Regions from separate parts of the Cupriavidus sp. H19C3 genome, predicted to be linked through region 1. Evidence: predicted binding sites of a transcription regulator. Region 1 holds the regulator's gene; each other region holds the start of a gene.
What was found. The regulator LexA, encoded in region 1, represses DNA repair genes until DNA is damaged. The targets are predictions, from matches to a motif close to ACTGTATNNNNATACAGT.
Positions count from the first base shown of each region.

Region 2: DFLDMN_RS11160 (ATP-dependent helicase) is a predicted target of LexA. The motif match lies at 5,409-5,426, and genes of this name have one in related genera.
Region 3: DFLDMN_RS18850 (PA0069 family radical SAM protein) is a predicted target of LexA. The motif match lies at 4,884-4,901, and genes of this name have one in related genera.

Region 1 is NZ_CP184985.1:509,500-517,086, forward strand. It holds gene DFLDMN_RS02340 (enoyl-CoA hydratase/isomerase family protein) at 147-1,241, shown strand; gene DFLDMN_RS02345 (NADPH-dependent FMN reductase) at 1,301-1,864, shown strand; tRNA gene DFLDMN_RS02350 (tRNA-His) at 2,282-2,357, shown strand; gene DFLDMN_RS02355 (hypothetical protein) at 2,484-2,744, opposite strand; gene dusA (tRNA dihydrouridine(20/20a) synthase DusA) at 3,629-4,633, opposite strand; gene DFLDMN_RS02365 (hypothetical protein) at 4,962-5,693, shown strand; gene DFLDMN_RS02370 (hypothetical protein) at 5,999-6,172, opposite strand; gene lexA (transcriptional repressor LexA) at 6,324-6,980, opposite strand; gene DFLDMN_RS02380 (asparaginase) at 7,339-7,587, shown strand, end outside.
Region 2 is NZ_CP184985.1:2,399,496-2,407,082, reverse strand. It holds gene DFLDMN_RS11170 (sigma-54-dependent transcriptional regulator) at 43-1,362, shown strand; gene cmdF (tyrosine 2,3-aminomutase) at 1,531-3,150, shown strand; gene DFLDMN_RS11160 (ATP-dependent helicase) at 3,170-5,380, opposite strand; gene DFLDMN_RS11155 (TlpA disulfide reductase family protein) at 5,530-6,066, opposite strand; gene DFLDMN_RS11150 (thioredoxin fold domain-containing protein) at 6,332-6,841, opposite strand; gene DFLDMN_RS11145 (hypothetical protein) at 6,995-7,587, shown strand, end outside.
Region 3 is NZ_CP184985.1:4,083,905-4,091,491, reverse strand. It holds gene trmD (tRNA (guanosine(37)-N1)-methyltransferase TrmD) at 1-671, opposite strand, end outside; gene rimM (ribosome maturation factor RimM) at 758-1,387, opposite strand; gene rpsP (30S ribosomal protein S16) at 1,598-1,852, opposite strand; gene DFLDMN_RS18860 (hypothetical protein) at 2,356-2,748, shown strand; gene DFLDMN_RS18855 (NINE protein) at 3,075-3,563, shown strand; gene DFLDMN_RS18850 (PA0069 family radical SAM protein) at 3,616-4,824, opposite strand; gene DFLDMN_RS18845 (Lrp/AsnC ligand binding domain-containing protein) at 4,930-5,433, opposite strand; gene DFLDMN_RS18840 (D-amino acid dehydrogenase) at 5,553-6,857, shown strand; gene DFLDMN_RS18835 (acyl-CoA dehydrogenase) at 6,961-7,587, opposite strand, start outside.

The DNA of each region.
Region 1 (7,587 bases):
CGCCCGGCAGGCTGGCGTAGAATCGTGCGATTCAGGCGATCCGCGGCTCGGGGCGGATCGGCATGGCCCGCGCGGCGCTTATCCAACGCCAGGGCAACCCGCTACGGCCGCAAGCACAACATGAAGCCACAGGGGAGTCGAGACAAATGACGGAGTTTGTAGCAACGACGGTGCAAGGCGGTGTCGGGTACCTGACGCTGACGCGGCCTCAGGCCCTCAACGCGCTGTCGCTGGAAATGATTCGCGCCATGACCGATGCGCTGCAGCGGTGGGCGACGGATCCGGCCGTGGCCGCCGTGGTGGTGGCCGGGGCGGGTGGCAAGGCGTTCTGCGCGGGTGGCGATATCCGCTGGTTTCACCGTGCGCACCACGAGGGCGATCCGTTGCTCGACCAGTTTTTCGTCGAGGAATACGCGCTCAATCATCTGATTCACCGTTACCCGAAGCCCTATATCGCGTTGATGGACGGCGTGGTGATGGGCGGCGGCATGGGCATTTCGCAGGGCGCGCGGCTGCGCATCGTGACCGACCGCACCCGCATGGCCATGCCGGAAACCAATATCGGCCTGTTTCCCGATGTAGGCGGCGGCTGGTTCCTGGCCCGCACGCCGGGCCGCATCGGGGAATACCTGGGCCTGACCGGTACCGTGATCACGGCTGCCGATGCCATCTATGCGGGTCTTGCCGATGCCTACCTGCCCGCCAACACGCTGGCCGAGATGGTGGCCTCGCTGGAGGCCGCGCGCTTCGACAGCGGCGACGCCGTGCTTGCGCATATCGACAGCCATATCGAACGCTTCCGCCGCGAGCATCCCGACGCATGCCGGCCGCGCGACAGCGAACTCGCGCAGCGTGCCGGGGAGATCGACCGCACCTTTGGCGGTGCCACGGTCGCGGCCATCCTGCACGATGTGAGCGATACCGCCGGCGACTGGGCGGCGCAGACCGCCGCCATGTTGCGCACGCGTTCGCCGCTGATGCTGTGCGTCACGCTCGAGCAGATTCGCCGCGCGCGCGATATGGCGCTCGAGGACGAACTGCGCATGGAGCTGGACATGATGTACGAAGTGTTCCGGCATGGCGACGGCGTGGAAGGTATCCGCGCGCTCGCCATCGACAAGGATCACAAGCCGCGCTGGAGTCCGGCGCGGCTCGACGAAGTTTCACCCGCCCGTGTGCGTGCGTTCTTCGACAGCCCATGGCGGCGCGAGGACCATCCGCTCGCGGGCCTCGGCCGCTAGGCAGGCGCACCGTCAAAGACGGTGCTTTCTCACCTTCCCTCTCTCCCAAAGGAAACAGTATGAGTCATCCCCGTGATGTCGCCGTGATCGTTGGTAGCCTCCGCAAGGAGTCCCTCAATCGCAAGATGGCACTTGCCCTGGCCGCTGTCGCGCCGCCGCAGCTCAAGCTGGAGATCGTGGAGATCGGCGAGCTGCCGCTCTACAACGAGGACCTGGAAACCGACCAGCCGCCCGCGGCCTGGACCGCGTTCCGCCAACGTGTGCAGCGTGCGGATGCCGTGCTGTTCCTCACGCCCGAGTACAACCGCTCGGTGCCCGCAGCGCTGAAGAACGCGCTCGACGTGGGTTCGCGCCCGTATGGCAAGAGCGTGTGGAGCGGCAAGCCGGGCGGCGTGATCAGCGTGTCGCCCGGTGCGATCGGCGGCTTCGGCGCCAACCACCATCTGCGCCAGTCGCTCGTGTTCCTCGACATTCCGGTGTTGCAGCAGCCGGAAGCGTATATCGGCGGCGCGGCCAACCTGTTCGATGCGAGCGGCAACGTGACCAACGAGAGCACGCGTGGCTTCCTCAGCAAGTACATGACGACGTTTGCCAACTGGATCGAGCGCACCGGTACGCGCTGATCGCGGTGAGTGGGTGAATGCGGTGAACGCGGTGAACGCGCGCGCGGAGGTGGGGTCAGTCCAGTCCTACATGCGGTCGCGGGCGTGACCCGACATCGGTGGGGTGGCTGCCTTTCTATAGTGGAATCACAGATTCACGACAGGAAAGGAGCAGACATCATGCCGTACATCATCGCCTGGCTACTTGGTGTTCCCGCGTTTGTGCTGATCCTCATCTGGCTGTTCATGCACTAAGCATCGACGCACAGTGAGACTACGACGACCTGGGAAGACAAACCAAAGCGGCGCCTGCGGGCGCCGCTTTTGTTCGATCCCGGGCAGCGAAAATTTTTGTGCGTAGTACTAGCCATCGATCGAAGTTACTTGTAGAATCTTGGTTTTCGTTGATCGCGAACAAGCGGTGAGCGAATAACGACGGTGGCTGTAGCTCAGTTGGTAGAGTCCAGGATTGTGATTCCTGTCGTCGTGGGTTCGAGTCCCATCAGCCACCCCAAGCATTCCTCAAAACAGCGCCTCTTTGCAGGCGCTGTTTTGTTTTGGGTGGTGCTTCGTTGGCGGTGCCTCGTTGGTGGTGCTTGATTGGTGCTTGCTGGGTTGCCGAGACCGGTAGCGGCAGCGATCAACGGCCGCCTTGCCATTTGGCTTCGAGCAGCACCGCTTCCTTGATGGCGGCGATGGTGTCTTCCTCGCTCGGGAACAGGCCCAGCAAGCGCTTCGACTTGCCGTTGAGGACATCCTGTTGCAGCGCCTTGCCGGCGGCGTCGGAGGTTCCGTGGTGCCAGCAGTAGCGGGCTGTCCATTTGCCGTCCTGCAGCTGTTCGGCCACCCAGATCAGGCGATAGTCTTCGAAGATCACGCCGAACGACTCTTGCTCGTCCATTTTCCAAACACCTTCCAAGCCTGGGTTCGATTACCGTCGCGACCGGGTTCGGGACCGCGTTCGACCGTAATCGGATACGTCCGGCTTACAGCGATTTATCCTCCGCCTCGAGCCCGCGTTTTTGCGCGGCGCTCGCACCCCTTATGCCGACTCCGCAGCATTGAATCGGATCGTAGCACGGGTTTTGGCCCGTACCGCGGAATTAACACTGCTGCTTGAGACGGGTGTGCGATATCGACGGGGCATTCGGAAAATGGGTGGCCCAAAATCGGAAAAATCTAACGCCGTCGCCCCTACCAAGGCAGGGTTCTGTCGAGATGGCGGGCTGCGAGATACTTGTTGCCGAGGGACATTGACCCCCCTCGACATTCCCGTCAGGCGGCCTTCCATCGAAGTGTCGCCTGCTTTTTTCTGGGGAAGCCGGCCGCCGTCCACAGCGCGCGTAGCCGACGCGCGCTGCACCTGCCCTGCGGATGTATCCCGGCGCGGGCAAAAAAAGAGCCCGCCGCAGCGGACTCTTAAATTTAGCGATCTCAATTGCCCTGAAGGCCCCTCCAATGTAGCTGGCGCGTGCGTGCTCGACCATTCGGGTAAACGGAGGTAAGCGCGGCAGCGGGGCATGCCAGCCCTCCGGGACGGGCATTCATGAAAAAAAAGCCCGCACGGGGCGGGCTAATAATCAGTTGAAGAAAGCCCTGTATTCGAGGGCCCGCTCAGTTTAAGAACTTGAGGCAGTGCTGGCGAATTAGGGGAATCCCTTTGCCGGCGCGGGTTTGCGGACGGCGGCAGCCGCAAAGTGCCGGTCCCACTACGTTTTCAGTACGATCGTTCGAAATTAGAGTGTTTCCTCGGTGCGGCGCAGCACACCCCGCCGCGGGCCGGGATCAGGCAGCTTCGAGCCATTCCGGCCGCAGATGCGAGCGCGCTTCCTCGAACAGGGCAGCCACGTCCGCCACCGAGCGCGCGGCGTGCATGCGGCGCGCATCGGACAGCACACGACGCCAGCCGCGACCGCCGTGCACCCCGCGATGGAGGCCCAGCATATGCCGGGTGGCGGCGCCCATATAGCCGCCGGTCGCGACCAGCTGGCCGATATAGTCCTGCATCGCCAGTTCGACATCATGGCGGCCGGGGACCGGGGTGTCGGCCCCATAAAAGCGCTGGTCCATTTCCGCCAGGAAGTAGGGCTGATGATATGCCTCGCGGCCGATCATCACGCCATCCACATATTCAAGATGCGTGGCAATCGCCTCGTACGATGCGATACCACCATTAATCAGTATTTCGAGGTGCGGAAATTCGCGCTTCAGCTGATAGGCAACTTCATAACGCAGCGGCGGAATTTCCCGATTTTCTTTCGGGCTCAATCCCTTCAAAATGGCATTGCGCGCATGCACAATAAATGTTTCACATCCGGCCGCCGCAATGGTCCCGACAAAATCCCGCACAAAATCGTAATGTTCAATCGTGTCGATCCCAATCCGGTGCTTTACCGTGACCGGTACTGAAACCGCATCGCGCATCGCCTTGACGCAATCGGCAACCAGTTGCGGCTCGGCCATCAGGCAAGCGCCAAAGGCACCGCGCTGCACCCGCTCGGAGGGGCAACCGCAGTTCAGGTTGATCTCGGCATAGCCCCAGCGCTCGCCCAGCCTCGCGGCCTGGGCAAGGTCAGCGGGTTCGCTTCCGCCCAGTTGCAGCGCCACAGGCTGTTCCGCCGCGTCGAAATCGAGATGCCGCGCCACGTCGCCATGCAGCAGCGCGCCGGTGGTCACCATCTCGGTATAGAGCCAGGTGTGCTGGCTTAGCGAGCGGTGAAACATGCGGCAATGGCGATCGGTCCAGTCCATCATGGGAGCGACCGAGATGCGGCGGGGATTGACTTTCATCGACAAGGATTGGCAGGGCGCGGGTGGCGCGGGCATTCCGGACGGGCGCGTGGTGCGGGTGATCGGGTTGATCGGCCGCGCGCCGGGCACGAAAAACACAGCAGTATAGGCGAGCCCGTGCGATCGTGCTTGGCGTGCTGGATGGGTTGGAGGCGTGACGCCGACGCCTGGGTCGTCTTCGGGTCGCATGGTTCTGCGCGGACGTGTGGCACCGCACCAAGCGTTACGTAGTGCCTGCTGAAATCAGCTAGCATTCCCAAGCTTTCCCCAAGCTTTCATTTTTGTCATGCAGGCGTCCTGGCCTGTCACACAAAAGCGAGAAACCATCGTGAACGCACCCATGGGGTATGACGAGTTTGCCGCGCTCACGACCTACGAGAAGGTGATTCCGCCCGGCGTGCTAGCCGAGATCAATGCTGCCATTGACTCGTCATTCACGCCGCAGCCCGTGCGCGTGCAGCCCCGGGAGGTGGCGGATATCCTGCGGCAGGTCGACGCCTTCGCGCAGCTCGAATCGAGTGCCTGTGCAACGACGCGTGCCTTTGCGCGCCTGATGGCCAGGGGGCCGCTGGAAGACCGGCCCCATCATGTCTTGCGATGCGTCAGCGTGGCCAATCATCCCGATGGTCATTGCCGGCACTTCGACTCGCATCTGCTGACGTTGCTGATTCCGCTCCAACTGGCTGCGCCGGACGCGTTCTTCAACGGCGACCTGGTGGTGTATCCGCGCGTACGGCGTCGCATTTCCACGATCGGCAACGTGCTGTGCAAGCTGCGACATGGCATCCAGCGCAATCTGCCGTTTGCCTTGCGCAAGCGGCTAACGCTACGCGATCTGCGCCGCGGCCGGTGTACGCGCGTGGGCGTGCAGCCCGGCAACGTCTACGTTTTCAACGGGTTTGCGCTCAAGCACGCCAATCTGCATGTGGAGGCGGGGCAGCGGCGCTCGTTGCTGATCCACTATTACGATCCCGGCTTCTCGCTTGGCTTGAGCAAGGTGCTGCGCCTGATGCGGAAAATGCGCGATCGCCTGCATCGCAATATGACGGGAATGTATTGATCACGACGGCAGTGGCGCGCATTGCCTTGCCAAGGATGCCAGCGATGCGCGCCGTGCTGGCATCGGCAAATAGGCGAAAAAAAACCGGTACTCGGCGGGGAAGCGTCAAGTTCCGGTTCTGCGCATCGGCGCGGATAACGAGTGCAGCAAATTTGCCGCACCGACAGAATTAAATCATATTTAGGTGCGAGTTAAGTGGGGTCTCAAACTACGCGTTGTGAGCCTGCAACTGCATTTTTTACAACGCACGGGTCGCACAAACGGCCTGCTTGCACTTTGATGCTGCGTAGCCTTTTGCGTCTGCTTCACGCGGCCAGCTTGGCGGGCAATTCGTCGAGTTCCAGCATGCGGCAGATTGCGGCCATGCTGCCGACCATCGTACGGCGCTGCGCACCCTGGTAGACGCGGACGCCCTTGGTTTGCCGGAACGGCACCGGCTTGACGGGACGGCGGGCGGCGATGGAATTGATTTGCGGCATGGCTACACCTCGTGATTTGAGACAGCAAGGGGCCGCGCCCGTCGTTCAGCAGGAACGGAGCGGCTGGGGCAATGCAAGGCGGATCAATGTACGGCACATCCCTCGTTGCCAGCCTGGCAACCGCGCCGCCTTGGAAGTCAGATGCCGGAAGTCAGAAGCCGGACGAGCGAATCAGTCCAACTGCTATGCCTTCCAGGGAAAACTCTTCGCGGCCGGGCTGCACCACGATGTTCGGATAATCGGGATTCTCGGCGATCAGTTCGATGTTGCCGCCACGACGCTGCAGTCGCTTGACAGTGACATCCTCGCCAAGGCGCGCCACCACGATTTTGCCGTTCGGCGCCTCGCTGGCGCGCTTGACGGCGAGCAGGTCGCCATCGAGGATGCCGGCGTCGCGCATGCTCAGGCCGCGCACCCGTAACAGGTAGTCGGGCCGATCGTCGAAGACCGTGGCATCGACGTGGTATTGCCGGTCGATATGTTCCGCGGCAAGGATCGGGCTACCGGCAGCGACGCGGCCGACCAGCGGTAACGTGAGTTGCATCACCCCTGCCATCGGCAGCGAGAACTGGTCCGGTAGCTCGGAATCGCTGCGCGTGACCTTGAGGCGGATGCCGCGCGAAGCGCCGGGCGTCAGCTCGATCACCCCCTTGCGCGCCAGCGCCCGCAGATGCTCCTCCGCCGAGTTGGGTGAGGAGAAGCCGAACTCCGCAGCGATTTCCGCGCGGGTTGGCGGAAAGCCGGTACTCCGGATGGTGTTCCGGATGAGGTCGAAAATCTGCTGCTGCCGCGGTGTGAGGGTCGCCATGGGTCGCCTGTCAGTCCGTGATTCTGCGATTGTTCTAGGTCGTTCTACTTCGTCTTCTGGACCGTGCTACCACTCGCGCTATCTGGCGCAACGCACGACCAGCACTGTATGTTTAAACAGTATGCTGTGATTTTATACAGTATCGTGTGAAGTGCAAGCACAATCTTAGGCGGGGCCGCCCCGACGTTGCCATTGCGCGGCGTGTGTGGCGGATATGCCCGGGTGTATCGGATGCGCACGCGCACTCGCCGGGGCGCCGCGCCATTGGGGCCAGCCGCAATGCCGGAGCACGGGGCAGGGCCGCTACAATCGGCGGCCATATCTACCGCTTGCGCATGCTTTGCCGCATGCCGCCTCCATGTCCGCTCCGTTCTCGCAGTTGCCTCGTATCGTCGTGCTCGCCACTGGCGGCACCATCGCGGGCTCGTCCGGCAACCCGGGCAGCAGCGCCCAGTACCAGGCTGCCACCGTGCCGGTGAGCGCGTTGCTGCAAGGCGTGCCCACGCTCGCGGCGGTGGCGCGGATCGAGGCCGAGCAGGTAGCGCAGATCGACAGCAAGGACCTGACGTTCGCGCTGTGGAGCGTGCTCTCGGCACGTATCGCGCAC
Region 2 (7,587 bases), 1.9 Mb from region 1:
CCACAGACACAGACACAGAACAGCGAAGGCAGGAAGGAAACGATGCAAGACGGTATGCGGGTGCTCTTCGTCGAGGATGAACCGCTGGTGCGGCAGGCCACCGCGCAGAGCCTGGAGCTGGCCGGTTTTTCGGTACTGGCGCTGCCGTCGGCCGAGGCCGCCATGCCGCACCTGTCGCCGGTGTTCCCGGGCGTGCTGGTCACCGATGTGCGGCTGTCCGGCGCGAGCGGGCTCGACCTGCTCCATCATTGCCGCAACGTGGCGCCCGGTGTGCCGGTCATCCTGGTGACCGGCCATGGCGATATCACCATGGCCGTGCAGGCCATGCGCGAAGGCGCGTACGACTTTATCGAGAAGCCGTTCGGCGCCGACCGCCTGACCGACACCGTGCGCCGCGCGCTGGAGCGGCGCGCGCTGGAGCTCGAAAACCTTGCGCTGCGGCGCGAACTGGCCGGACCCGCCGCGGGCACGCGCATCATCGGCCGCTCGCCGGCCATCGAGCACGTGCGCGCGCTGGTGGCCAATGTGGCGGCCACCGACGTGCCGGTGATGATCAACGGCGAGACCGGCACCGGCAAGGAACTGGTCGCGCGCAGCCTGCATGCGCTGTCGACGCGTGCCGACGCGCCCTTTATCGCGCTCAATTGCGGCGCGGTGCCGGAAGCCATCTTCGAGAGCGAGATGTTCGGCCACGAGGCCGGCGCCTTCACCGGCGCGGGCAAGCGCCGGGTCGGCAAGCTCGAACACGCGTCGGGCGGCACGCTGTTTCTGGACGAAATCGAATCGATGCCGCTGGCGCTGCAGGTCAAGCTGCTGCGCGTGCTGCAGGAAGGTACGCTCGAGCGGCTCGGCTCCAACACCTCGGTCAAGATCGACGTGCGCATCGTCGCCGCGGCCAAGGGCGATATGGAGGCGCTGGTGGCGCAGGGCGCGTTCCGCCAGGATCTGCTATATCGCCTCAATGTGGTGACCATTCCGCTGCCGCCGCTGCGCGAACGGCGCGAGGACATCGTGCCGCTGTTCGAACACTTCACGCTGGTGGCCGCCGTGCGCTACCAGCGCCCCGCGCCAATGCTCTCGGAAATGCAGCGCCAGGCACTGATGCAGCGGCCGTGGCCCGGCAACGTGCGCGAACTGCGCAATGCGGCCGAGCGCCTGGTCCTCGGTGTGCCCGAGGGCGGCCAGGCCAGGCCGGAGGCTCACGACGAATCGACCCCGCTGCGCGAGCGCATGGAACACTACGAGCGCGCGGTCATCGCCGACGTGCTGGCGCGCACCGGCGGCGCGGTCAGCCAGGCGGCCGACCTGCTCCAGGTGGGCAAGGCCACGCTGTACGACAAGATCAAGCGGTACGGGCTGTAGGGCAGCTTTTTCCTGTCCCGTCCCCGCTCCTGCTGTACATCTGCAACGGGAGAGGGGCGTTTTCGCGTGACCTCCGCCGATTGGCTGCGCACCAACCTTGCTACACTGGCCCCCTTTTTCCCGCGGCCTGGCCCTGCGCCAGACCCTACGCCAGAGCCCACGCCAGCCATGTCCGCCGTCACCCCCACCGCCACCGCCACCGTCGCCGAGATCGACGGCCATCACCTGACCCCCGCCGCCGTCGCCGCCGTGGCGCTCGGCCAACGCAGCGCGCAGGTGCCTGGCGCCGTGCTCGACAAGGTCGGCGAAGCCCGCGCCCGCTTCGAGCAGGTGGTGGCGGCCAATGTGCCGATCTACGGGGTCTCCACCGGCTTTGGCGAACTCGTGCACAACTGGGTCGATATCGAGCACGGCCGCGCGCTGCAGGAAAACCTGCTGCGCAGCCACTGTGCCGGCGTGGGCCCGCTGTTCTCGCGCGACGAAGTGCGCGCGATGATGGTGGCGCGCGCCAATGCGCTCTCGCGCGGATATTCGGCGGTGCGGCCGCTCGTGATCGAGCAGTTGCTGCGTTATCTGGAGGCCGGCATCACGCCCGCCGTGCCGCAGATCGGTTCGCTTGGCGCCAGCGGCGATCTGGCACCGCTGTCGCATGTGGCCATCACGCTGATCGGCGAGGGCAAGGTCCTGACCGCCGACGGCGGCACGGCGCCCACCGCCGACGTCTTGCGCGAGCATGGCATCGCGCCGATCACGCTGTCGTACAAGGAAGGGCTCGCGCTGATCAACGGCACCTCGGCCATGACCGGCGTGTCGTGCCTGTTGCTGGAGCGCCTGCGCGCGCAGGTCACGCAGGCCGAGATCATCGCCGCGCTGGCGGTGGAAGGACTGTCGGCCTCGGCGGACGCGTTCATGACGCATGGCCACGATATCGCCAAGCCGCACCCGGGCCAGATCCGCTCCGCCGCCAACCTGCGCGCGCTGCTCGCCGACTCCGGGCGCCTGGCCGGGCACGGCGAACTGTCGGCCGAGATGAAAACGCGCGCCGGCGAGGAGAAGAACACCGGTACCGGCGTGTTTATCCAGAAGGCCTATACGTTGCGCTGCATTCCGCAGGTGCTGGGGGCCGTGCGCGATACGCTCGACCACTGCACCACGGTGGTCGCGCGCGAACTCAACTCGTCCAATGACAATCCGCTGTTCTTCGACGATGGCGCGCTGTTCCACGGCGGCAACTTCCATGGCCAGCAGGTGGCCTTTGCCATGGACTTCCTGGCCATCGCCGCCACGCAGCTCGGCGTGCTGTCGGAACGCCGTCTGAACCGCCTGCTGAGCCCACACCTGAACAACCAGTTGCCCGCGTTCCTGGCGGCCGCCAACGAAGGCCTGTCGTGCGGGTTTGCCGGCGCGCAGTATCCGGCCACGGCGCTGATCGCCGAGAACCGCACCATCTGCAGCCCCGCCAGCATCCAGAGCGTGCCGTCCAACGGCGACAACCAGGATGTGGTCAGCATGGGACTGATCGCGGCGCGCAATGCGCGGCGCATTCTCGACAACAACCAGTACATCCTCGCGCTCGAACTGATGGCAGGGTGCCAGGCGGCCGAACTGGCCGGTGCCGTGGAGCAGCTGTCACCGGCGGGCCGCGCCGTGTTCGCGTTCGTGCGCAAGCACGTGGCGTTCCTGGCGATGGATCGCTATATGACCGACGATATCGAGACGCTTGCGGCGCTGCTGCGCGAGGGGGCGCTGGTCGAGGCCGTGCGCGCCGCCGGGATCGAGCTGGCCTGAACGCGAGCGCGGCGCGCGGCTACTTCCACATGCCGCGCATGCGGCTGGCGAGGTCGATCTGCGGCAGCGGCGCCTTGGCCGGTGCATCGCCGGGCATCGGCGGCGGCGGCCATGCGCGACTGTAGAAGTTGGGCATCACCCGATTCGGCAGAAAGCGCGTGCGCGACGCGTAGACGTGCCGGTCGCCAAAGCCGGCCTGCTGGTGCACATAGAAGCGTTGCGGCACCACGATATCGAGATGATCCTTCGCGCGCGTCATCGCCACGTACAACAGGCGGCGCTCTTCCTCGATTTCCTCGGTAGTCCCGGTCGCCAGATCGGACGGCATGCAGCCGTCCACCGCATTGAGCACGTACACGGCCTTCCATTCCTGCCCCTTGGCCGAATGGATGGTCGACAGGATCAGGTAATCCTCGTCGCGCAACGGCACGCCCGACTCGTCGCTCGACGCGCTGGGCGGATCGAGCGTGAGTTCGGTCAGGAAGCGTTCGCGCGAGGCATAGGTCGCGGCGATGCGCTCGAGCTGCTGCAGATCGGCCTGGCGCGCGGCCGCGTCGTCGTGGATGCGGTCCAGGTGCGGCAGATACCAGGCCACGGCCGCCTCGAACTCGGACGGCCAGGGCGAGGCCGGCGCCATCAACGCCTGGGCCAGCCCGAGCAGATCTGCCCATGCCGGCACGGCGGCCGGCGGCGGCTCGAACGCATGCAACGCGTCGAGTGGCGCCATCGCGCCTTCCAGTCCATCGAGTACGCGCGCGGCGGTCTTCGGGCCGATGCCCGGCAGCAACTGCAACGTGCGGAAGCCGGCCATGCGGTCGCGCGGATTCTCCAGCCAGCGCAATACCGCCATCACGTCCTTGACGTGCGTCGATTCCAGAAACTTCAGGCCGCCGAACTTCACGAACGGAATATTGCGGCGGGCCAGCTCGATCTCCACCTGGGCGCTGTGGTCGGCGGCGCGGAACAGCACGGCCTGCGCCATCAGCGCCAGCCCCGCTTCGCGGCGCGCGAGCACCTGCTCCACCACAAAGCGCGCCTGGTCGGCTTCATCGTTGACCACCACCACGCCCGGCTTCTCGGCCGACTCGCGCTCGGACCACAGGTCCTTGGTGAAGCGCTCGGCCGCGAGGCCGATCACGGCATTGGCCGCGGCGAGGATCGGCTGCGTCGAGCGATAGTTCTGCGAGAGCGTGACGTGGTGCGCGCGCGGGCTGAAGTGCGCGGGGAAATCGAGGATATTGCGCACGGTGGCGCCGCGGAATGCATAGATCGACTGCGCGTCGTCACCCACCACGGTCAGGCCGCGGCCGTCGGGCTTGAGGGCCAGCAGGATCGATGCCTGCAGCGCGTTGGTGTCCTGGTATTCGTCCACCAGCACGTGGTCGAAGCGCGCGCCCATGTCCTGTGCCAGCGCGGGCTCCTGGAGCGATTGCGCCCAGTAGAGCAGCAGGTCGTCGTAGTCGAGTACCTGCTGTTTCTGCTTGGCTTCCACATAACCGGCAAACAGGCCCTTGAGCGCGTCCGCCCACATCGCATAGCGCGGAAACTGGGTCTTCAGCACCACCTCCAGCGGCAACTGCGTGTTGACCACGCGCGAATAGATCGCCAGGCAGGTTTCCTTGCGCGGAAAGCGCGAGGTCTGCTCCGAGAGCCCCAGGTCGTGCCGAACCACGTGCATCAGGTCGGCGGCGTCGCCGCGGTCGCTGATGGTGAACGACGGCGACAGGCCGAGCGTCTCGGCATACTCGCGCAGCAGTCGCGCGCCAATTGCGTGGAAGGTGCCGGACCATTGCAGCGCGGCGCGGCCGGCACCGCTGTGCGTGCCCAGGGCCTGGTCGACGATGCGTTCGACGCGCCGGCCCATTTCCGCGGCCGCGCGGCGCGAGAAGGTCAGCAGCAGGATGCGGCGTGGATCGGCGCCGCCCAGCACCAGGTGTGCGACCCGATGGGCGAGCGTATTGGTCTTGCCAGACCCCGCGCCGGCGATGATCAGCAGCGGCGCATCGCCGGCGTGCTCGACGGCGGCCCGCTGTTCCGGGTTGAGCCGGGCGAGATAGGCAGGCGCGTCGTCGACGCCACGGCTGGCACCGGTGCCGGGTGCGACATCCGCGGCGCCATCGGTGGTGACATCGGTGGTGACACCGGTGGTGACATCGGTGGTGACATCGGCGGTGACAGGGTTGGCGACCGCCGGATCGGCGGCAGTGCCGGGAGCGAGATCGAGGGACACGGGCAGGGCGGCGAAAATTCTGGCGCCCACTGTATAGGCATACAGCGTCCGCGCGCAAGCAAGGTGCGGCCGCACAACAAAAAAGGTGCCGCATGGGCACCTTTTCCGAGGTTTTTTCCGCTCCTGGCGGTGGTCAGGGTCCGGTGGGATCAGGCCGCCAGCGCACCGTCGAGCAGCTTGTGGAGCGCATCCCACTCCGGCTCGCCCACATAACGCTTGAGGATCTTGCCGTCCTTGCCAATCACGAACGTGGTCGGGGTCAGCTGGACGTTGCCGAACGCCTTGGCCGCGGTGCCGTCGGAATCCATGGCCACCTTGAACGGCAGTTCGCGCGTCCTGGCGTAGTTCATCACGTACATCGGCGGGTCGTAGTCCATGGCCACCGCCACAAACTCCAGGCCCTTGTCCTTGTACTGCTGGTACGTGCGGACCATTTCCGGCATTTCCTTCACGCACGTCGTGCAGCTGGTGGCCCAGAAATTGAGGATATAGACCTTGCCCTTGAGGTCGGTCGTGCTGACCTTGTCGCCGGACAGCAGCGTGAACGTGGCCGGCGGGGCCGCGTTGGCCGGCGACATGGCGCGGTAGCCGAACCAGCCGAGCACGGCGAGGATGACCACGGCGGCGAGGATGACCGGCAGACGCCGGCCGCTGGCGCCGGTCGAGGGGGGAGCGGAAGTCGACATGGTGATGCAGTTCCGAGAGGGGGAAGGGCCGATGGAGGCGGCCCGTAACGCGCTTATTCTACTGCCGCCGGCTGTGGCGTGGGGCGCGCCGCCCGTGCGCTGCCCGCATGCGGCAATTTGCCGCAATGACACGGGCATACGCTGCAAATGGGGTGGGAACTGTCATGGGAGCGCGGTGGGAGCGCGGTGGGAACGGCACGCCGGTCCGCGCGACGAGCTGCCAGATGCGGAGTGCCACGGGCTCCGGCAGACGCATGCCGCTGCTTCAGCGCGCCGCGGCGATTTTCTCGCGCGCCGCGTCCAGCGCCTGTTCCAGGTAGGCGCCGTAGAAGTCGGGCTGCATGCCAAGCAGCGGCTTGACCACGCTGCGGCCGCTGCGGTCGAGGAACAGCACGGTGGGTGCCATGGTGACGTTATGCGCGCGGGCCCAGGCGCGCGCGGTGGTCATGCTGCCGTCGACATCGCGCAAGGGGGTGTCGGCGGTCATATCCACCTCATGCACGGTCATCTCGCCGGCCGCTGCCTGCGGCGCGAGATAGTTGCGGCGCACGGTCTCGCAGTAGCTGCAGCCCGGCAGGCTGACCAGGACCACGAGCGGCCCACCCGTCCTGGCGGCGGCAGCGGTCTGGGCCGGCAGGTCGGTCATGGGCGGCAGATGGCCGGCCGGCGAGGCGGCAAGCACGGCGCCCGCGGCTGGCCAGGCGGCAGTGCCGGCGGCCAGCGCGCGGAACCAGTGCGTGGGCTGGAGCGTGGGCCGGAGCATGAACCGGAGCATGAACCGGAGCTTCGGGGGGCGGCAGACAGGCATGGGCGTCGGGCGGAATGGAAAGCGGCGATTTCATCTGCGCAAGCAGCGGCGCAGGCGTTCCCGGATAATAGCGACTTGCGCCATCCGGCGCTGCTCGCTTCCGCACCAAACATCGACGGCATGCCAACCACGCACCGCCTCCGTCCCGTGGCCCCGACCGCCAGGACCGGCCGCACCGCCAGGACCGCCCACGTCACGAGGATCGCCCTCACCGCGGCGAGGCTGGCGCTTGCCGCGCTCCTCCCGGCGTTCCTTGCCGCCTGTTCGCCGCGCTATGACTGGCGTACCACGCTGTCCAGCGAAGGGGCCTACGCGGCGCTCTATCCCGGCAAGCCGACCAGCGCCGCGCGCGAGGTGGCAATCGCCGGGCGCAAGCTGCCGATGACCATGGAAGCCGCGCGCATCGACGACACGCTGTTCGCGGTAGGCGTGGTCACGCTGCCAGAGGACGACGCGGCACTGCGCAAGGAGGCGCTGGCGTCGATGCAGTCCGGACTGATGGCCAATCTCGGCACCCACCCGGACGCGCCCGTACGCACGCGCACGGTGACGATCATGTCGGCTGGCCAGCCGGCGGTCGCGCTCGACGCGGTCGAGGTCCAGGTGGCCGGCATCTCGCCGCAGGACCAGTCGCCGCGCCGCCTGACCGCGCGGCTGGTGGCGTCGGGCAGGCATGTGTACCAGGCCGTGGTGCTGGAAGCCGGCGATGCCGC
Region 3 (7,587 bases), 660 kb from region 1:
CGCTTTCTCGCGGTATTGGCCAGCGCCTGCTGGCGCCGCCACTTCTCGATCTCGGCATGATGACCCCCGAGCAATATCTCGGGTACCCGCACACCTTCGTATTCTTCCGGCCGCGTGTAATGCGGACAGTCCAGCAGGCCATTGACAAAGCTGTCCTGCACGGCGGACTGCGCATCGCCCAGTACGCCCGGCAGATGCCGCACCACCGCGTCGATCAGTGCCATGGCAGGCAACTCGCCCCCCGACAGCACGAAATCGCCGAGGCTGATTTCCTCATGCACGCGGCGGTCGATCAGACGCTGGTCGATCGCCTCGTAACGTCCGCACAACAGCACCAGCCCGGGCCGCTGCGCCAGCGACATGACCTTGGCATGCGTCAGCGGCGCGCCCTGGGGCGACATCAGCACCACATGCGGCTGACCCACACCGGCCTGCGCCTGCGCCGCCGAGGCCGCGTCGATCGCGTCTTCCAGCGGCTTGGCCAGCATGACCATGCCGGGGCCGCCACCGTACGGCCGATCGTCGATCGTGCGGTAGTTGTCGACGGTAAAGTCGCGTGGATTCCACGTGCGCAACGCATAGCGCTGCTGCTTGGCCGCCCGGCTGGTGATGCCCCAGTCGGTCAGCGCGCGAAACATCTCGGGAAACAGCGTGATCACATCGAACTGCACCGCGGCCTCCCTTCCTTTACTGCATGGCTTTACTGCGTGGCTTACTGCCTGACTTACTGCGCGGTTGCCGCAACGATGCGCGGCAACTAGTAGTCGAGTCCCCAGTCCACGACGATCCGCTTGCCGGCGATATCCACGCTGCGCAGATACGCATCCACGAACGGAATCAATCGCTCGGCGGTCTTGTCCGTGCCGGGCGCGCCGCTGGCTTTGCTGCCATCCTCGCTGTTGCCTGCCGGCAACGCATGGACGACCTGCAGGATCTGGTGCGCACCGTTATCGATCAGTCCGGACACCTCGCCGAGCGCTTCGCCCTGCTCGTTGACCACGGCGCAACCGATCAGGTCGACCCAGTAGAACTCGTTTTCCTCCGGCGCCGGAAAGTCCGCCCGCCGGATCCACACACGGCGGCCCTTGAGCGCCTCGGCCGTATTACGGTCCGAGACCCCCGTGGCCTGGGCCACGACGGTACCGCTGTGTTCGCGCGATTGCGCAATCTTGATGCTGACGGCCCCGGCTTGCGCCGGCGCGGCAGTCACGACGCCCGTGGGCGGCGCCTGCAGCAGCCACCAGCGGCGCGCATGGAGCAGCGCGGAGGCATCGTCCGCGTGCGGCTGAACCTTGATCCAGCCCCGGATACCATACGCGGCGCCGACATAGCCGACCTCGATAAGGTCGTCGGGCAACGCTTCCGTGGACAGCAGCGCCGGTGGCAGCGCGCGCGGCTGGGCGTTGGCGCCAGCCGGGTCAAGCGACTTGCCTGGCGACTTGCCTGGCGAAGTACCGGACGGCTGGTTGAGCGGCGGCTTGTTGAGCGACTGACTGAGCGACTGGCTGAGCGGCTGCTTCAGCGACTTGTCGAGCGGCCCATTCAGCGGCCTGCGCCCGCTACCGGTAGTTGCCACGAACGCGCCTGGAACGGGCTATCAGGCAGCAGCAGGGGTCTTGCTTTGCTTGACCAGGCGAGCCACCGTCGGCGACAGCTGGGCGCCCACGCCTTGCCAGTAGGTCAGGCGGTCTTGCACCACGCGCAGACCTTCTTCCTTGCCGGCGGCCAGCGGGTTGTAGAAACCGATACGCTCGATGAAACGGCCATCGCGACGGTTACGCGAGTCGGTAGCGACGATGTTGAAGAACGGGCGCTTCTTGCTGCCGCCGCGAGCCAGACGGATTACGACCATGGGTTTATTCCTCGAAAAAACGGGGGGTGTGCGAACACGAAACGCAAGAGTATAGCCCATTAACCGAAGCCAAACAAACACTTAGACGCTTCCCGGCCAAGCCGCCCCGCTTTCCGCCAGAAACACGAGGTCCATGCGTCGCCTGCGCAACACCGCAGGGTTGCGCAGAGGCCGGGCCGATACGGCCGTCAATGCCTCATTCGGGCCTCATTCGAGTTGGCGCAACCGCGACGCCTCGACCCACCAACCCCGCAACCAACCTGCGCTGGAACGGGCGACGACCGGAGCGAAAAACGGGCGACAAACGGGGCGACAAACGGGGGCGATGAACGCGACCGCTTTCCCATGGCCGGACGCGCCCGAGCCAAGAATTCGAGCCACCATTCAGGAGGAAACAATCCGTTACACCGGTAACGGGATTGGCATAGGCGGTCACGTAGCCGCGTGCGTACCATGAATACATCGCTCAACGCTTCATTCGCTTCCGGAATTTGGAATTTCGCATGCTTGACCGCTCTCGCCTGCGCCTGTTGTTGGCGGGCAGCCTGGTCGCCACCGGGTTGCTCGGCGGCATCGCCGCCAGTCATGCGCAAGCCTCCTTCTGGCAACATCTCCGCGACGGCGCTCACTTGCCGCGCGTGGGGAGCGGGCTGGAGGTCGCCAGCATGCGGACCGAGAGTCGCGACCACGTGCGTGCGCAGATCGAACGCATGGAAGCACGGGCTCGTGCCGACGATCGCCTGAGCGGCCGGCCTGCCGACGCGGGCCGCCCCGACGATCGCACCAGCCGCCAGCCCGAGCGCCAAACCCAGACCGAAGCCCAGAACACCACCGAGTTGCGACCGACAGGCGTGGGTCCGGGCTGGCAGGCACGCGGCCGCGACGGCGGGCGGTAGCCTTGCCATCACAAGCGGCAAACGCATCAGATGCTGAGCCTTGGCGCTTAAGTCTCCGTACTCAAGCCTCCGTCCTCAAGTCTCCTTCCTTAAGCCTCCTTCCTTAAACCTCGGTCCCTGGGCGGCAATCCTCGAGCGCCTGCCTTTGAGCGGCAATCGTTGGCACAGGGTTGCCGCCGGGTTACCCCGGCCATCGCGGATTGCCCTCGTTCCGCCCTCGTTCCGCCCTCGCCCCCCTCGTTTTCCACCCTCGCTACCCGTATGGCGGAACACGCGGCGTACAATGTGCGCCGATGCCGCATGCCGCGGCGCTTCCGTGGTCCGTGATGTCCGTCGCCAGCCCTGCCTCCAGCGCCAAAGCACCGATCCCGTCGGTGCGCGCCAAGTCCAAGCTCGTCACCGTGGCCCTCGCCTTCCTGCTCGGCAGCCTCGGCGCGCACCGCTTCTACCTCAAAGGATTTGCCGACAAATTCGGCTGGACGCATCTGGTGGCGACCCTGGCCGGCGTCATCGGCTTCACCTCGCTGCTGGCCGAGGCCGGCAATCCGATCCTGAACTGGACCTTTGCGGTGGCCGGCGGCGCCTCGGTAATCAGCGCCTTCCTGACCGCGATCGTGTTCGGCCTGCGCCCCGATGACAAGTGGGACGCGCGCTATAACCCGGACGGCAGGCCGACCCGCTCCGGCTGGCCCGTGGTGATCCTGATCATCCTGTCGCTGATGATCGGCACCGGTCTGCTGATGGCCGGTCTTGCCATCAGCTTCCAGACCTTCTTCGAGTCGCAGGTGGAAGCCGCCAAGGCGCTTTCCCAGTAAGCCCCACCGCTGCGCGCCACGCCACTGCACCGCCCCCACCTGAAGCGCGCCGTCAGAACAGCGAGCCCTGCGCCGCATCCGTGGGCCGGGCGCGCCGTGGCGCCGCCGGCGGCTTGAACAGCGACGTATCCAGGCCATAACGGTCGTAGCGAAATCCCAGCCGGTCGGCGGCACGGTAGAAGCGCTGACGCATCAGGTCTGCCCAGATCCCCGTGCCGCGCATGCGCGACGCAAAGTCCGCGTCATATTCCTTGCCGCCGCGCATGTCGCGGATGCGATTCATCACGCGTTCCGCGCGATCGGGAAAATGGGCCTGCAGCCATTCCTCGAACAGCGGCCGCACTTCCCACGGCAGGCGCAGCACGATGTAGTTGGCATAGACTGCGCCGGCCTCGCGCGCGGCCTCCAGAATGCGCTCCAGATCCGGCTCGGTGATAAACGGAATGACGGGCGCCACGCTCACCCCCACCGGAATGCCGGCCTCGGCGAGCGTGCGGATCGTGCGCAGGCGCCGGCTCGGCGTGGCCGCGCGCGGCTCCAGCGTGCGCGCCATGCCGGCATCGAGCGTGGTAATGGTGACGGCCGCCACCGCCAGCCTCCGGCTTGCCATCGGCGCGAGCAGATCGATATCGCGCTCGATCAGGGACGACTTGGTGATCAGCGCAACCGGATGGTCGCACTCGTGCAGCACCTCCAGCACGCCGCGCGTAATGCGATGTTCGCGCTCGATCGGCTGGTACGCATCGGTGTTGACGCCGAGCGCGATGGTTTCGCATCGGTAAGACGGTCGGGCCAGCGTTTCGCGAAGCCGCTCCGCCGCATTGGCTTTGGCGAATAGTCTGGACTCGAAGTCGAGGCCCGGGGACAGGTCCAGGTAGGCATGGGTCGGACGCGCGAAACAGTAGATGCAGCCGTGCTCGCAGCCGCGGTAGGGATTGAGCGATGTATCGAACGGGATATCGGGCGACGCATTATGCGTGAGAATCGAGCGCGCGCGTTCGACCGACACGTGTGTCACGAGGCGCGGCGGCGTCGTGTCCTCCAACCCGCCGTCCGCCACGTCAACTTCCGCACGCGCCGCCAGCTCGTCTGCGCCGGCCATGCCGGCCGCCTCAGGGGTACTCCCATCCGCGGTCGCGCCGGCGGCGCCCCAGCCATCGTCGAACTCCACCCGCTGGTCGCGCTCGAAGCGGCCCTGCAGGTTGCTGACTGCGCCACGCCCCTTGATCAGCCGGATCGGCCTGGCCTGCGCCGCCGGCATTCCGTCCGGCGTCGCATCCCGAGATCCGTGTTCGTCATGCCCGTCCATGCCGGCATCATACTGTATGTTTATACAGTATCCAAGGCGGCTGTGACGCTTCCCTTCTTATAGTGACTTGTCGCGCTCTTCGACCGCGATCGCCAGGGTCTCCTTGATCTCTTCCATCACCACGTAGCTCTTCGACTGCGCCGCGCCGGGCAACTGCAGCAGGATGTCGCCGAGCAGCCGCCGGTACTCGCCGATCTCGCGGATGCGGGCCTTGATCAGGTAGTCGAAATCGCCGGACACCAGATGGCATTCCAGCACTTCGGGAATGCGCAGCACCTCGCGCCGGAACTGCTCGAACATGTTGCCCGACTTGTTGCCGAGCGAGATCTCCACGAACACCAGCAGCGCGCTGCCCAGCAGGGCCGGGTTGAGCCGCGCGTAGTAGCCCATGATCACGCCGTCGCGTTCGAGTCGCTTGACCCGCTCGATGCACGGCGTAATGGTCAGCCCGACCGCTTCCGCCAGGTCCTTCATCGAGATCCGGCCATCCGCCTGAAGCAGCGTCAGGATACGGCGATCGAGCCGATCGAGACTACGGATCGGCTCGCGACTCGTTCTCATGATTTTTTCCTTTTTCTATAAGAAATTCAGTAACTATGACTGCTTTGAACTCAATATTATAGGTACGTTTCCTGTTATTTCCTGACAGTCTGGTTGGGTAGCAGGATGGGAGAAAGACGATGCGAGTTCTGGTTCTGGGCAGTGGCGTGATCGGCGTCACCAGTGCGTGGTATCTGGCCCGTGCGGGTCATGAGGTGACCGTGGTCGACCGCGAGGCGGCGCCCGCGCTTGGTACCAGCTTTGCCAACGCCGGCCAGATCTCGCCGGGCTACGCTTCGCCGTGGGCCGCGCCAGGCGTGCCGCTCAAGGCCATCAAGTGGATGTTCCAGGAGCATGCCCCGCTCTCGATCAAGCCGGACGGCACGCTGTTCCAGCTGCAGTGGATGTGGCAGATGCTGCTGAACTGCACCGAGGCGCGCTACGCCGTGAACAAGGAGCGCATGGTGCGGCTGGCCGAATACAGCCGCGACTGCATCCGTGCGCTGCGCGCCGAAACCGGTATCTCTTACGAAGGCCGCCAACAGGGCACCCTGCAGCTGTTCCGCACCGCCGAACAGTTCGATGGCGCGGCCAAGGACATCGCCGTGCTCGCGGAAGCCGGCGTGCCCTACCAACTGCTTTCGCGCGACGAACTCGCCGCCAGCGAACCGGCACTGGCCGCGGTCAGCCACAAGCTGACCGGCGGTCTGCGCCTGCCGAACGACGAAACCGGCGACTGCCAGTTGTTTACCCAGCGGCTGGCCGCCATGGCAGCGTCGATCGGCGTCAATTTTCTGTACAACCGCTCCATCGATGGTCTGCTCACCGAAGGCGACGCCATTACCGGCGCTGTCGTACAGGGCCAGCCGATGCATGCCGATGCCGTGGTGGTGGCGCTGGGCAGCTGGTCCACGCCGTTCGTGCGCCATGTGCTGCCGGGCCTGTCGAACCTGCCGGTGTATCCGCTCAAGGGTTTCTCGATTACCGTGCCGATGACGGACGCCGCGCGCAGCCCGGTTTCGACCGTGCTCGACGAAACCTACAAGGTGGCCATCACGCGCTTCGACGACCGCATCCGCGTGGGCGGGATGGCGCAGATCGTTGGCTACGACCGCACGCTCGATCCGGGCAAGCGTCGTACGCTGGAGCATGTGGTGACCGACCTGTTCCCGGGCGCCGGCGATGTCAGCCGCGCGAGCTTCTGGACCGGCCTGCGGCCGATGACGCCGGATGGCACCCCGGTGGTCGGCGCGGCGGGCCTGCGCGGACTGTGGCTCAACACGGGCCATGGCACGCTGGGCTGGACCATGGCATGCGGCTCGGGGCAGTTGCTGGCCGACCTGGTGTCGGGCACGCGCCCGGCGATTCGCGCCGACGACCTGTCGGTCGATCGCTATCGCAAGCAGCCGCGCAGCCAGGGCGTACCGCGCCCGCTGCCGGCCTGAGCCGGACACGGTGGTGCCTGCAGCGGCCGTCCCGCCGCGGGCACCAGCTCTCACGCTTCTCCTGTCCCCGTCTTCCATCACGCCCGCACCGCGTGGCGACGTGTCAGAACTGCGCCTCCGTCATCGCATTGACCGGCGCGCCGCCTTCCACGATGGCATCGCGCAAGGCCACAGCCTGCGGCAGGATGTGTTGCGCGTAGAACTGTGCCGTCGCGATCTTGGCGTCGTGGAACGACGGATCGTCGCCCCGTTTGCGCTCCGCCGCAAGCAGCGCGCGCGCCATCTGCCAGCCCGAGAACACGATGCCGCATAGCCGCAGGTACGGCACGCTGCCGGCAAACACCGCGTTGGGATCGGCCTTGGCTTGCGCCACCACAAACGTCACCACCGCTTCCAGCGCCTGGCGTCCGCGCGCCAGTTGCGCCTGCACGGCGGCATGCGCGCCCAGTTGCGCTTCGGTCTCCGCAATGCGCGCGCAGATCGCACGCGCCACCGCACCGCCATCGCGCAAGGTCTTGCGTCCGACCAGGTCGTTGGCCTGGATCGCGGTGGTGCCCTCGTAGATCGGCAGGATGCGCGCGTCGCGGTAGTGCTGCGCGGCACCGGTCTCCTCGATAAAGCCCATGCCGCCGTGCACCTGCACGCCAAGGCTGGTCACATCGATCGACATCTCGGTGCTCCAGCCCTTGATCACGGGCACCATGAATTCGTAGAACGCCTGGTTCTGCGC